DNA from 3 places in the Oceanobacillus picturae genome. Region 2 is predicted to be linked to each of the others. Evidence: riboswitches for the same ligand, from Rfam matches in the RefSeq annotation. Region 2 holds a riboswitch; each other region holds the start of a gene.
The links. A riboswitch is a leader RNA that binds a small molecule or an ion and turns the genes downstream of it on or off. The one in region 2 is predicted to bind thiamine pyrophosphate.
Positions count from the first base shown of each region.

Region 1 (4,207 bases), on a different contig from region 2:
TAACAATGTAAGAACGGTGGCAACGGAAAAAACCAACATGTTGTAGACGGCTTTCTAGCTCATTTAATGTGAACAGGCTAGGAAATGATTCGCCCTTAATATAAATATTTGATTGTCCATCATTGCTTTCTACATAGTCAATCTCTTGTGGATCGAACAATACAATTTTTTCATTTACTTTGGTCGGAATCTTATTGAAGTGAAACGGCTTAATATCCTCACCATCTTTTTCTTCTGAATTTACTTCTTCTTTTTTGCTTTCTTCTTCCGCAACTTGCACAACATGGAGACCATTATCGTCCAATCGAAACACCTGATCAGCTACGGTCAATGCACTTTCCAGATTACCTGTCAGAATTAAACTGGCTTTTCGTTTTTCCTGCAGCTTCTTTACCAGGTTTACAAAAACCCTTCTCGTTTCCATGTCGACATTCAAATCTGGCTCTTCAAAAATAAACACATCTGGATTTCGTATGATCATTGTGCCAAAATGCACTCTTCTTTTTTCTGAATCTGTTAAACTTCGGATCCTGGCCCTTCTTTTATCCTGAAGTTGGGTATCCAATAGAAGTTCTTCCATACGATAACTAGAGGTGTAAAGCTTGATAAAGAGAGAAAAATAATCCTCTACTTTTAATCTTTCATATAACCCTTCTTCATAAAAACAAATATCTATAGCAGACATATATGCTTTCTTGTCTTCTTCAAATGTTTTTCCGTGAACAGAAATTCTCCCTTTAGAAGGTACAGCCTTTCCTCTTAGAAGATCAAGAAGCATTTTTCGTACGTTTAACGTCGAGTATATGGCAACAATCTCTCCCTGAGCTAAGGTAAGGTCAAAATTAGGAAAAAGGATATTGTCCTTTGTCTGTTTTTCTAAATCGCTGAATATTAACCCTTCTGTCATGTCCATCACTTCCTGATCCAAAATTTATTAAGCTTTTGTTTAATAGTACTAAATTACGGAAATATTCTCTATAACTTATACTAAAGGATGTGACGGAATGAAAGCTGTAACGTTTCAAGGCAAAGAAGCAATGGTAGGAAAGCAAGTGGAAGATCCAACGATTCAGGAAAATAGCGATGTCATTGTACGCATCACAGCAAGCGGGATATGTGGTTCAGACCTTCATCTATATCATGGAGGAATTGTGCCAGAAACCGACTATGTGGTTGGGCATGAGCCAATGGGGATTGTAGAAGAAGTTGGTTCAGAAGTGAAAAGCTTGAAAAAAGGGGATCGAGTGGTCATTCCTTTTAATATAGGGTGTGGTGAATGTTTCTTTTGTAAAAACCAAATGGAAAGCCAGTGTGATGAATCCAACCCGCATGGTGAAGTTGGTGGGCTATTTGGTTTCACCGAACAAAATGGTGGCTATCCAGGAGGACAGGCAGAATACCTCCGTGTACCATACGCTGACTTTACCTCTTTTAAAGTGCCAGAGTCGAGCGAATTGAGTGATGAACAGGTATTATTATTATCCGACGTCATTCCAACTGCATATTGGAGTGTGGAAAATGGCGGGGTAAAAGGAGGCGATACTGTCATCATTCTAGGTTCAGGTCCAGTTGGGTTGATGGCTCAAAAGTTTGCATGGCTAAAAGGAGCAAAACGCGTTATATCTGTTGACCAGATGGATTACCGACTTGACCATGCTGCTCAAACTAATAATGTAGAAACATTTAACTTTAAGGAGCATGAAAAAATTGGTGAACTGCTTCATGAAGAAACAAAAGGTGGAGCAGATGTAGTGATTGATTGCGTCGGAATGGACGGAACCGTGCCACCAAAAACAGAATTTGGTTCGGAAATGGATAACCAATTTGGAACAATCAGTCCGATCATAACAGCATCGAAAGCTGTACGAAAATTTGGTACGGTCCAATTGACGGGTGTATATGGATCAGATGCCAATAGTTTCCCATTAGGTGATTTCTTTACCCGAAACGTCGCCCTGACGATGGGACAGGCTCCGATCATCCATATGATGCCAAAGCTTTATGATATGGTGGAGCAGAAAAAAGTTGACCCTACTGACCTTATTACACACAGAATGACCTTAGATGAGGCGGATAAAGCATATGACATGTTTGACAAGAAGGAAGATGGAAGTATTAAAGTGATTTTCAAACCATAATACCCATGACAAATGTTAAATAGTTTGTTAGTCTATAAGTATCGGCATTGTTGCTGATCAATAATTTCATACGAAGAAGACTACTAGGGGGGCCCGATTATGGCGGGCTGAGAGGTTAGCACATGAGCTACCGACTCTTATGAACCTGATCTGGTTAATACCAGCGGAGGGAAGTAGTGGACGTACAAGTTACGTCTATCCTATTTCAAATTACCGAAGCCAGGTCCCCTTGTGACCTGGCTTTTTATTATTGCCATCAGGTTAGTCTAAAGAAAGGAGGTTATCGTGAAAAATACACATATGATTACCACAATGGCAGTGTTTGTTGCCATTGGAACACTTGGCTCCCAACTACTTTGGTTTCCTGCTGGCATTGCCAAAGCCTACCCAGTTCAGCATGCAGTTAACGTCATTGCAGCAGTTATACTAGGCCCTGGGCCAGCAGTTGGGATTGCTTTTATGATCGGATTAGTGCGGAACTTACTTGGCCTTGGAACATTGCTAGCATTTCCAGGCGGAATGATAGGTGCTCTTCTTGCAGGTATTCTGTATCAAAAGCTTGGTAAAAAGCGTTGGGCAACCGTTGGAGAGACGATTGGAACAGGAGTTTTGGGTTCTCTGTGCGCTGTACCTATCTCAACTATTCTGCTAGGAAGTCCTGTCGGAGCACTTTTCTTCATGCCATCCTTTCTCGTCAGCAGTGTTACAGGCGCATTCATTGGTCTATTTATCGTTTCCCGTTTAAACGAACGTTCAATTACTAGAATACAAGGCACTTAGTCTTTTATTCACCTTCGAATCTATGTAATTAGAGAAAAGGTTTAACGTCCAGTAAATGGTTATCTACATTAAAAGGAGGCATTAACTATGAACTTTTCAGAACAGTTAAGAAAAGAAAACGATGATTTATTTCAGATGATTTTCGCGCATCCATTTGTACAAGGTGTCGGAAAAGGTGACATCTCAAAGGAAGCGCTCGCCCATTATATTAAAGCGGATTATGAATACTTGAACGCGTTTATGCAAATTTATGGAATTGCCCTTTCCAAGTCACAAGATCGGGAAGATATTGCTTATTTCTTCGATCAAATTAAATTTGTGCTTCACGACGAAATTCATCCACATCGAAATTTCTGTGAGCATATCGGGGTAGAATACGAAGCATTACAAGGGCATTCACTTCCGCCTACTGCAGACCATTATATTAAACATATGATGTACCATGCTCAAATGGGTTCGTCTGGTGAGATTATCGGGGCTTTACTTCCCTGCCCATGGACATATCTAGAAATTGGCAAGAAATTAGTAGAACAATATCAACCTGATGAAAGTCATCCCTTTTACGATTGGATAACCTTTTATACTGGAGAAGAAATCGAGCACACAACGAATGAATTACGCACTCGTCTAGATCGATTCGCTAAACAAAGTTCACTTGAAGAACAGGAAAAAATGAAAGAAGCCTTCCGCAAAAGTTGCCAGTTGGAGTTGAAATTTTGGGAGATGGCTTACACGTGCGAAGAATGGCCCTCAGCTGAAAAGGGGAACCGCTAATGAAACACATACCTTGTGCGCTAACCATAGCTGGCACAGATCCAAGCGGGGGTGCTGGCATTCAAGCTGATTTAAAAACCTTTCAGGAATTACAAACCTACGGGATGTCTGTTGTGACATCAGTCGTAGCCCAAAACACAACAGGTGTGCAGGATGTGCATCACCTTCCAGTTGAATTTATTGAGCAACAGCTCGAATCGGTGTTTTCCGATATGCCGGTACATGCCCTCAAAACGGGAATGATTGCAAATGAGTCCATGATGGAAGTTATTGCGAGGTATATAACTAAAACCAAGAAGGAAGTTGCTTATGTCATGGACCCTGTAATGGTAGCAACAAGTGGCGATCCTCTCATTGTTGAAGAAGCGCGCCATTTTCTAAAAAAGGAGCTGCTTCCAATGACAACCATTGTTACCCCAAACCTTCCAGAAACGGAATTTATTACGGGAAGACAAATAGAGTCAACAGAAGATATGAAGGAAGCCGCTGCTTATATAGTTGATGAACTGGGAGCT
Region 1 covers NZ_CCAX010000002.1:160,627-164,833, reverse strand. Annotated here, with positions in the region: gene BN988_RS11880 (LytTR family transcriptional regulator DNA-binding domain-containing protein) at 1-907, opposite strand, end outside; gene BN988_RS11875 (zinc-dependent alcohol dehydrogenase) at 1,005-2,138, shown strand; TPP riboswitch at 2,214-2,327, shown strand; gene thiW (energy coupling factor transporter S component ThiW) at 2,439-2,918, shown strand; gene tenA (thiaminase II) at 3,006-3,692, shown strand; gene thiD (bifunctional hydroxymethylpyrimidine kinase/phosphomethylpyrimidine kinase) at 3,692-4,207, shown strand, end outside.
Region 1: it holds a riboswitch for thiamine pyrophosphate, as region 2 does, so the genes downstream of both, thiW (energy coupling factor transporter S component ThiW) here and thiT (energy-coupled thiamine transporter ThiT) in region 2, are expected to answer to the same signal.

Region 2 (4,207 bases):
AGAACAGTTAATTGGTGTAGTCAACGAGCTTGAGAGTGTAATGAAAAAGTTAAGAGAAGCTTCCGCGTTTATCAGCTGTCTAAGCGCCCAAGATGTAACAGATGAGAAAGCAAGTCTTCTAGTTGGTAAACGTAGTGAACTGCGGGCAGAATTGGATGCTATCATGTCGAAGTTTGTACAAAAGCTAGTTGCCATAGAAGATACCACATGGGTTACATTACTTCAGCATGATGGTTTAACGGAGCTTTCCTTTGTCCTTAACGAATACAGAGAACAGGCAAAGGAGCTTCTAAATGTTGAACAGGAAGTGCTCATCAATGATCTTGGAGTTGATGGCTATCACGGCTGGAGTCAAATGTATGATACAATCGTTGGAAAAATGACAGTGGAAGTAGAAGAAGATAATAAAGTGAAGTCTCTATCTGTCGGGCAGGCATCTAATAAATTAGGTCATCCGGATCGTAAAGTAAGAAAGGCCGTTTTTGATAAGCTGGGAGAGGCATGGAAGGAACAATCCGCCCTATTTGGTCAGACATTAAACCATTTAGCTGGATTCCGCCTGCAAACTTATAAGCATCGTAATTGGAAGAGTGTTCTTAAGGAGCCGCTTGCGATTAACCGAATGAAGCAGGAAACACTTGACGCAATGTGGACAGCTATTTCGAATAACAAAAAGCACTTTGTTAAATATTTAGAGAAAAAAGCAGATCTTCTTGGGCTAGATAAAATGAGCATGTATGATATTGGGGCACCTTTAACCAATACTGTGAATAAGTCGAGTTATACTGAAGCCAGTAAGTTTATTGTAGACCATTTCGGTAAATTCAGTCCCAAAATGGCCGACTTTGCTCAGATGGCCTTTGACAAACGCTGGATTGAGGCAGAGGATCGTGCTGGAAAGCGCCCAGGTGGGTTCTGTACAAGCTTCCCTGATAGTGAGCAAACAAGAATCTTTATGACCTTTTCTGGGACGTCTTCAAATATTGCTACTTTAGCTCATGAACTAGGCCATGCTTATCACCAGCATGTTATGAATGATGTGAATGGGCTAAATCAACGTTATGCTATGAATGTTGCGGAGACAGCTTCCACGTTCGCAGAAATGATTGTAGCAGATGCTTCGGTTAAAAATGCGCAAAATAAAGAGGAGAAAATCGGACTGCTTGAAGATAAAATTCAACGTAGTGTAGCATTCTTTATGAATATACATGCGCGTTTTATCTTTGAGAACCGTTTTTATGAAGAAAGAAAAGAAGGACTTGTGTCGGTTAACCGCTTGAATGAGATCATGGTAGAGGCGCAGAAGGAAGCTTATCAGGATGCACTGGACGAATATGATCCTAATTTCTGGTCTTCCAAACTACATTTCCATATTACTGGTGTTCCATTCTATAACTTCCCGTACACCTTTGGGTATTTATTCAGCCTTGGAATCTATGCGGCCGCCAAAGAACAAGGCGAAAACTTTGAGGATGCATACATTGCGTTGCTACGTGATACTGGTAGAATGAATGTAGAAGATCTTGCCATGAAGCATATGAATGTCGACTTAACGAAACCTGATTTCTGGGAAGCAGCTATTCAATTATGTGTAAAGGATGTTGAGGAATTTATCGAGCTTACACAATAGTTGTAAGCTTACAGAATGTGGGTTACAATGAAATTAATAAGAAAAGCATAGTTTGAAAAGCCTACAGGGGGAGCCAATGGCTGAGAGTGAACAGTGATGTTCTTACCCTTTGAACCTGTTAGTTAGTACTAACGTAGGGATGGTGGCTTTTTTGATGGAATAAAAGCAATGTGAGCGGATTCCCATCAGGAAGTCTTCCCCTTGGCATTGCTTTTTTTGTTTGTTTAAAATTCGCTTTAAAAAGGGGAGAGAGAAATGAATAGAAAGCGCACATTATTTTTAGTTGAGGTAGCCATATTTGCTGCCTTTGCACTTTTGTTGGATATTATTCCATTTTTATCATTTAAGATATGGGCCCAGGGAGGATCAATATCCTTTGCTATGATTCCTATTTTTATTGTGGCTTTTCGTTGGGGAGTTAAGGGAGGGTTATTGGCAGGTTTTCTTTGGGGGATGTTACAAATTGCCGTAGGAACTGCTTATGTATTATACCCACTTCAAGGATTTTTTGATTATGCTGTAGCATTTACTGTATTAGGTTTTGCAGGTATGTTTTCTAAAAAAATTCAACAGGCTCTTCAAAAAGGTCAAACCAAGAAGTATTTGGGATATATAGTGGCAGGAGTGTTTTTAGGATCAATCCTACGCTTTGGTGCACATTATATTGCAGGAGTTACATTTTTTGAGTCAGCAATAGAAGGGCAACCTGTATGGTTGTATTCCCTATTATATAATGGCTCTTATATGCTGCCTGCTTTCCTGCTTAGTGCTGTACTTGTCTTTTTCTTATTTCACAAACAGCCAAGGACATTAATGAATACAAATTAAAAAGTTTTTCCGCTCACATGTGGGTGTCTCTCTTATTAAGGGAGACTACCTTCTTTACTACATATAAAACGAGCATGCCAACTAGATTATTGGTTGGCATGCTCGTTTTTTTAGCCTTAAGACAAATGACTTTGTAATAAGACTACATTAAGTAGCTAGCTGCATTTTCGTTGTTTGTTACAATTAGTAATACTTTTCCTTCGTCCATATCCTCTTCATAATTTTCCGCTTCTGCTTGAGAGAAACCTACTTCCTGAAGTTTCGAGCGCAACTCGTCACCTTTACTATTAAATAAGTTTCCGACTGCGTTCCCAAAATCCATTTCCTTTATGCCGATTGTGTTGGCATCAACACTTCCAGCAATTCGTTTCGTACGGTCATCATCGTGGGACAATACATAAACATCATCTTTGTTAATCCCTTTGTCTTTTAAAATACTCACATCTGTTTTTAATACTTCGTCATTTGTATATTCTTTGATAAATGGTTTCATCTTTTTCTACCTCCTAATAATGTTCTATGGTTTTTATATTCCCGGTAACCAAAGAACTAAACATTTCCTTAATGCATAGGCTATACAACCATTATTGAGAGGAAGATGTATGATGGAACTCACCATTTCTCATTGGATATATGGACTGTTTACTTTGTTGATTATAGGAACAATGATTTTTCGAAAAGGGGTTGTGTTACCAACATTACTCGGTACGTTCATTGTAGCGTGGGTTTACAATGGAAACCTTGTAGCAGGCTTTAAAGCCATTTTTAATGCGAACCTAATTGCTGCACAGGAACTGTTTAGTATTTTCCTAATCATCACATTCATGCTTGCGCTTTTACATTCATTACGTGATTTAGGTGCAGATAAACGAATGATCCAACCCATCCAAAAAATGATGATTAATGGGCATATTTCCTTCTTTGTCCTAGCGGTCATTACGTATATCATTTCATTATTTTTCTGGCCAACTCCTGCTGTTCCATTAATTTGTGCGTTGCTAGTCCCAGCGGCTATTAGAGCAGGTTTGCCGGTTATGATGGCAGCAGTTGCCATTGCGCTTGCTGGTCAAGGAATGGCATTATCATCGGATTATATTGTACAGGTAGCACCAAGCTTATCAGCTACTGCGGCCGGGATTGAGACAGCTATAGTGGCTGATCGTGCCCTTGTATTGTCTGTGATTGCTGGTGTCATCGCCATAGCGTTAGCTTACTTGCTATACCGGAAAACAATACGCCATAAAAATGATCCATTAATTGAATTAGAATTGGAGCAAATGCAATCCGTAAAAGAGACAACGAATAAGGCACATACCAAAAATTTAACCGCGTGGAGTAAAATATTTGCAGTGGTTGTACCACTAACACTGTTAGGTGTTGTTATTTATATGGTATATGAAAAGCTGTTATCTGGAAGAATGAGTGGACTTGAAGGGGGAGATGGAGCTGCCTTTGTCGGTGGAGTAGCAGTCATTCTTTTACTACTCTCAACTGTAGCCTTTGGTAAACAGCATTCTCTTGATTATATAACAACACATATAACGGATGGTTTTGTGTTTGCCTTTAAGGCAATGGGCCCAGTTATACCAATTGCTGGTTTCTTTTTTCTAGGAAGCTCGGACTTCTCAGGAAGCATTTTGGGAATGGAGGAAAGTCAACCAGCGTTTCTGTTTGACCTTGTCCAAACTAGCCAGACTTTTTTACCTGAAAATGCCCTTCTTGCTGCGCTAAGTATCTTAATCATTGGGA
Region 2 covers NZ_CCAX010000001.1:845,393-849,599, reverse strand. Annotated here, with positions in the region: gene BN988_RS04305 (M3 family oligoendopeptidase) at 1-1,630, shown strand, start outside; TPP riboswitch at 1,687-1,787, shown strand; gene thiT (energy-coupled thiamine transporter ThiT) at 1,886-2,458, shown strand; gene BN988_RS04295 (general stress protein) at 2,601-2,951, opposite strand; gene BN988_RS04290 (hypothetical protein) at 3,064-4,207, shown strand, end outside.

Region 3 (4,207 bases), on a different contig from region 2:
TGTAAGTAGCAGATATTTTTAATCCAGAAAACACAGCTGGCAACGCATGTGGCAATTCAAGCTTCGAAAAAACCTGCCGTTTTGATGCGCCTGCCATGTACATATAATGCTTCATTTCGGCATTTGTTTGGCGGAATCCATCCAAGGCCGCTACCGCAACCGGGAAGAAACAAACAAGGGTAATGATAAATAATTTCGGTAAGACGCCAAATCCAAACCATATAATTAACAATGGCGCCAGCACAATAATCGGGATATTCTGGGATAGGATAAGCAATGGATAAAACGCCTGACGTACACGGGGCATCAAATGTAATAAGACAGCAATAAGCAATCCTATACTTGTACCAATTACAAATCCTACTATTGATAGCTTTGTGGTTGAGACAAGATGATGTGCATAATTAGACCAGCTGCTTAACCCTTCTTCCATTATGGTGAATGGGGATGGCAGTAACCAGGCTGGAATAACAAACAAACGGCTGCTAGCTTCCCACAAAACAAGTAAAAGGATAACGACCAACACAGGACGCCATCCTTGTGCTACTATTTTCTTCATTTTTGTAAGAGGTCGGGACAGAACAAAAAGTTTTAATCAAATGACGGATGATAGCTAGAATAAGCGTAAGAAATATACGAAGACTCCTTGAAAATCAAAAAACGATTTTCTGCGTGCGATGCAATGCTGTCGAAGTCTTCCTTGTCCTATGGGAGGAAGGCCTAGGTGAGACCCCGGAATGCGTAGCATCCGGAGGCTCACCAGCCGCCCATGGAAAGCGGAGTATATTTCTGAAGCGGTTCTTCAAAGGTCATTCTTTCGGATTTATCTTTTACGTAAGTACTATTGTCCCAACCACTCCACCTCCATTCTTAGCGGTATTTTTCCGTTAACACGTCCATCGATGTTCCATCTGGTTTGTAAAAAACCTTCACTTGAGAAATTATGCTCGGACATCCAAGGCTGGCCATTTTTTCATTCATTTTTCCGATGATGGAAAATAATGCTGTTAGTTCCCCTTCCATTGTGGTCTCAAGCGGATTCACCTGATACTTAACACCTGACTGTTCAATTACATCAATAGCCGCATCAACATATGGAATACTATCTTCGCCGTTTTTAGTTTTCGGGATAATTTGTATACTTACTAACGCATTTGCCATTTATTCCTCACACTCCAATTCTATTTTTCTGGTAAAAATTCATTTGTATAGGCACTGTTGGCATCTAGTTCTTTTTCCAATAGTCCATTCTCATACATCCAATCTCCGTAATTCTGCCAAACCTTCTCGTCTTGTACTCCCCACTGAGTAGCATCATCTTGATATTTCGGGGAAATCCATTCCTGACTTGCTTTCACTAATTCTGGGTCTAAGTCAGGCACTGCCTCTATTAAGATATCAGCTGCTTTATCAGGTTTCTCGATTGCATACTCGTACCCCTTCGTCACTGCCTTCATAAATGATTGGATCGTTTCTGGATCGGATTCTATCAGCCTTTCATTCGTGGTGATAACCGGCGTATAGTAATCTAGCTTGTCACTATAATCGGTTAAATATTGCATATTCAATTCAACATCGCGGAGCTCTGCTTCCACTCCAGTCCATCCATAATAGATCCAGGCAAAATCAACATCTCTTTCGACAGCCGTGAAAAAGTCAGTATTTCCCATGTTTATAATAGTGACATCCTCTGCGCTGGCATCTTCCTGTTTCATCAATGAAGCAATTACTGCCTTCTCTACAGGTGCACCCCAGCCACCATATGTTTTTCCGGCGTAATCAGCAGGCGACGTAATTTCTTTATCCGCAGGGGAAGCAAAACCAGATGTATTATGCTGAATAATTGCAGCAAGTGAAACAATTGGGATGTCCTGAATACGTGCTTCGGTCACAGCTTCTTGTGCCCCTATCCCAAATTCTGCCTTTCCGGATGCCACCACCTGGTCTGCCCCTGATTCACCTGGCAAGGTGATCTCTACATCCAAACCTTGTTCTTCAAAATACCCTTCTGCTTGGGCAACATATAATCCTGTGTGGTTCGTATTCGGTGTCCAGTCGAGCACCATTGTCACTTTCTTTAAACTGCTGTCCTCTTGCTCATTTCCTGTTGCCTCTTGATTACAGCCTGCAATGATCAAGGTGAACAAGACAACCATACTAAGTAAAAGCTTTTTCATTCTTCCTTCCTCCTTTTTTTGTTATGACACATAATGCTGTTGTTTGGAGGAACATATTGTTTTCATGCACAAAAAAATGCGCTCAGGGCTCACCCAGGCGCATATATCGTCACATTCACTTCTATATGTTCCCTACGCTGGTTTAAGCCAGATCAGGTTCCAAGGGTCTATATCTTACGGATATGATCTCAACCAGCAACACTGGTCCCCCTACATCGAAACGTACTATTCAATTAACAACATTACATTCTTACTCTGCCATAGATTGTCACAAAATACAAGTTAGGTCTAGATGGATTACCCTTAAAATACTATTCATTTTCTTCAAGCTTACGAATTATTTCTTCAGATGACTGATTGATTTTATCCAGCTCTATATTGCTTGGAGAAGTACTGGAAAGGTTGTATTTTTCTTTTAGGAGTAAAATTCTCTCCACACTCTCATTGATTCTTTCTTCCTTAATAGTTCCACTTTCCACAGCCTTGGTTAAACTATGAACAGCTTTCAATTTATTTTCATCACCATGGCATACTAAAACAATATCATTTCCCGCTTGAACCGCTTTTACGGTAGCATCCCCTATATCATAGTTTTCTAAAATGGCTCCCATTGTCATATCGTCGGTTATAGCTACTCCGTTAAAGCGCAATTCTTCTCTTAACATAGTGGTGACCACATTCTTAGATAAGGAAGAGGGATATTCATTATCTATCTCGGGTAACAGTATATGTGCAACCATCGTCATATCAGCTTGGTGATCAATAGCTTTTTGGAATGGCACTAATTCCATTTCTCGGATGCTTTCCAAACTATTATGCACTACAGGTAAGTCCAAGTGGGAATCCATATCTGTATCTCCGTGGCCCGGAAAATGTTTGATGACGGGAATGATGCCTTTTGATTGGATACCCTTCATCTCTTCAACGCCCATATCCGAAACAATCTCCTTGTTATCACCAAAAGATCTCTTTCCGATAATAGGGTTATCTGGGTTACTATTAACATCCATAACAGGGGCCATAGTTACATTAAACCCGAATGCGTTTACCCTTTCTCCAATCGCTTCCCCAACTTGGTATGCAAGCTCTGTATTATTAAGATCACCAATCTCTTTACTGTCTGGTAAATTTACTATTTTGGGGGGCATTCTTGATACAACCCCACCTTCTTCGTCTACGGAAATAAAAAGAGGGATATCCTGAGAATCTGCGTTCAATTCCTTTAGTTCCCTGTTCAAATTTAATAATTGTTTTGAGTCGGTAATGTTCCTTTCAAACAAAATGACTCCGCCGATATGATTTTCTTGCATGAAATTCCTCGTTTGATCATTCACTTGGGTACCTTCAAACCCAATCATAAGCATCTGGCCAACTTTTTCTTCCATTGTCATAGAAGAAATCTTATCTTGAACTGCTTCTTTTAAAGCATCTACAGAGGATTCTTCGGAGTCCATTTCGTCTTCTTCTGTAGCATTATCTTGGGCACTGCTTTTGCCTTCGTCTTCCTTACCATCACCCTTATTGCCTTGCTCTGTTGGTTTTTCGTGTTCCACGCTGTTGTCTGTATTCTGGGAACACCCCACCAACGAGATGAAGAAAATCAGAGCTAAACAAAATCCTATCGCTTTCCATTTATTATTTTTTATTTCCATGATGTCCTCCCATGTATAGCGATGTAACCTTCTGTGTTTTTATATTCTTTAGTATAAACAAAGAGATGTTGGGCTATGACCCAGCATCTCTTTGTTTGTTACTTCTCTTCATCGGTAAGTCGGTCTAAAACCATCTTATATCCTTCGCTACCATAATTAATACATCTACGCACACGCGATATGGTTGCAGTCGAAGCATTGGTTTCCTGTTCAATTACCGTGTAGGTACGGCCTTCCGTTAGCATTTTTGCCACTTGTAGCCGTTGGGAGATGGCATGGATCTCCGACATAGTCGCAATATCATCAAAAAAGCGGTAGCACTCTTCCCGGTCCTTTAGTGTAAGAATTGCATCGAACAATTGATCGAGCTGTTCTCCT
Region 3 covers NZ_CCAX010000002.1:458,591-462,797, reverse strand. Annotated here, with positions in the region: gene BN988_RS13380 (ABC transporter permease) at 1-559, opposite strand, end outside; gene BN988_RS13375 (thiamine-binding protein) at 871-1,161, opposite strand; gene BN988_RS13370 (ABC transporter substrate-binding protein) at 1,182-2,177, opposite strand; TPP riboswitch at 2,290-2,399, opposite strand; gene nagZ (beta-N-acetylhexosaminidase) at 2,489-3,829, opposite strand; gene BN988_RS13360 (YerC/YecD family TrpR-related protein) at 3,928-4,207, opposite strand, start outside.
Region 3: it holds a riboswitch for thiamine pyrophosphate, as region 2 does, so the genes downstream of both, BN988_RS13370 (ABC transporter substrate-binding protein) here and thiT (energy-coupled thiamine transporter ThiT) in region 2, are expected to answer to the same signal.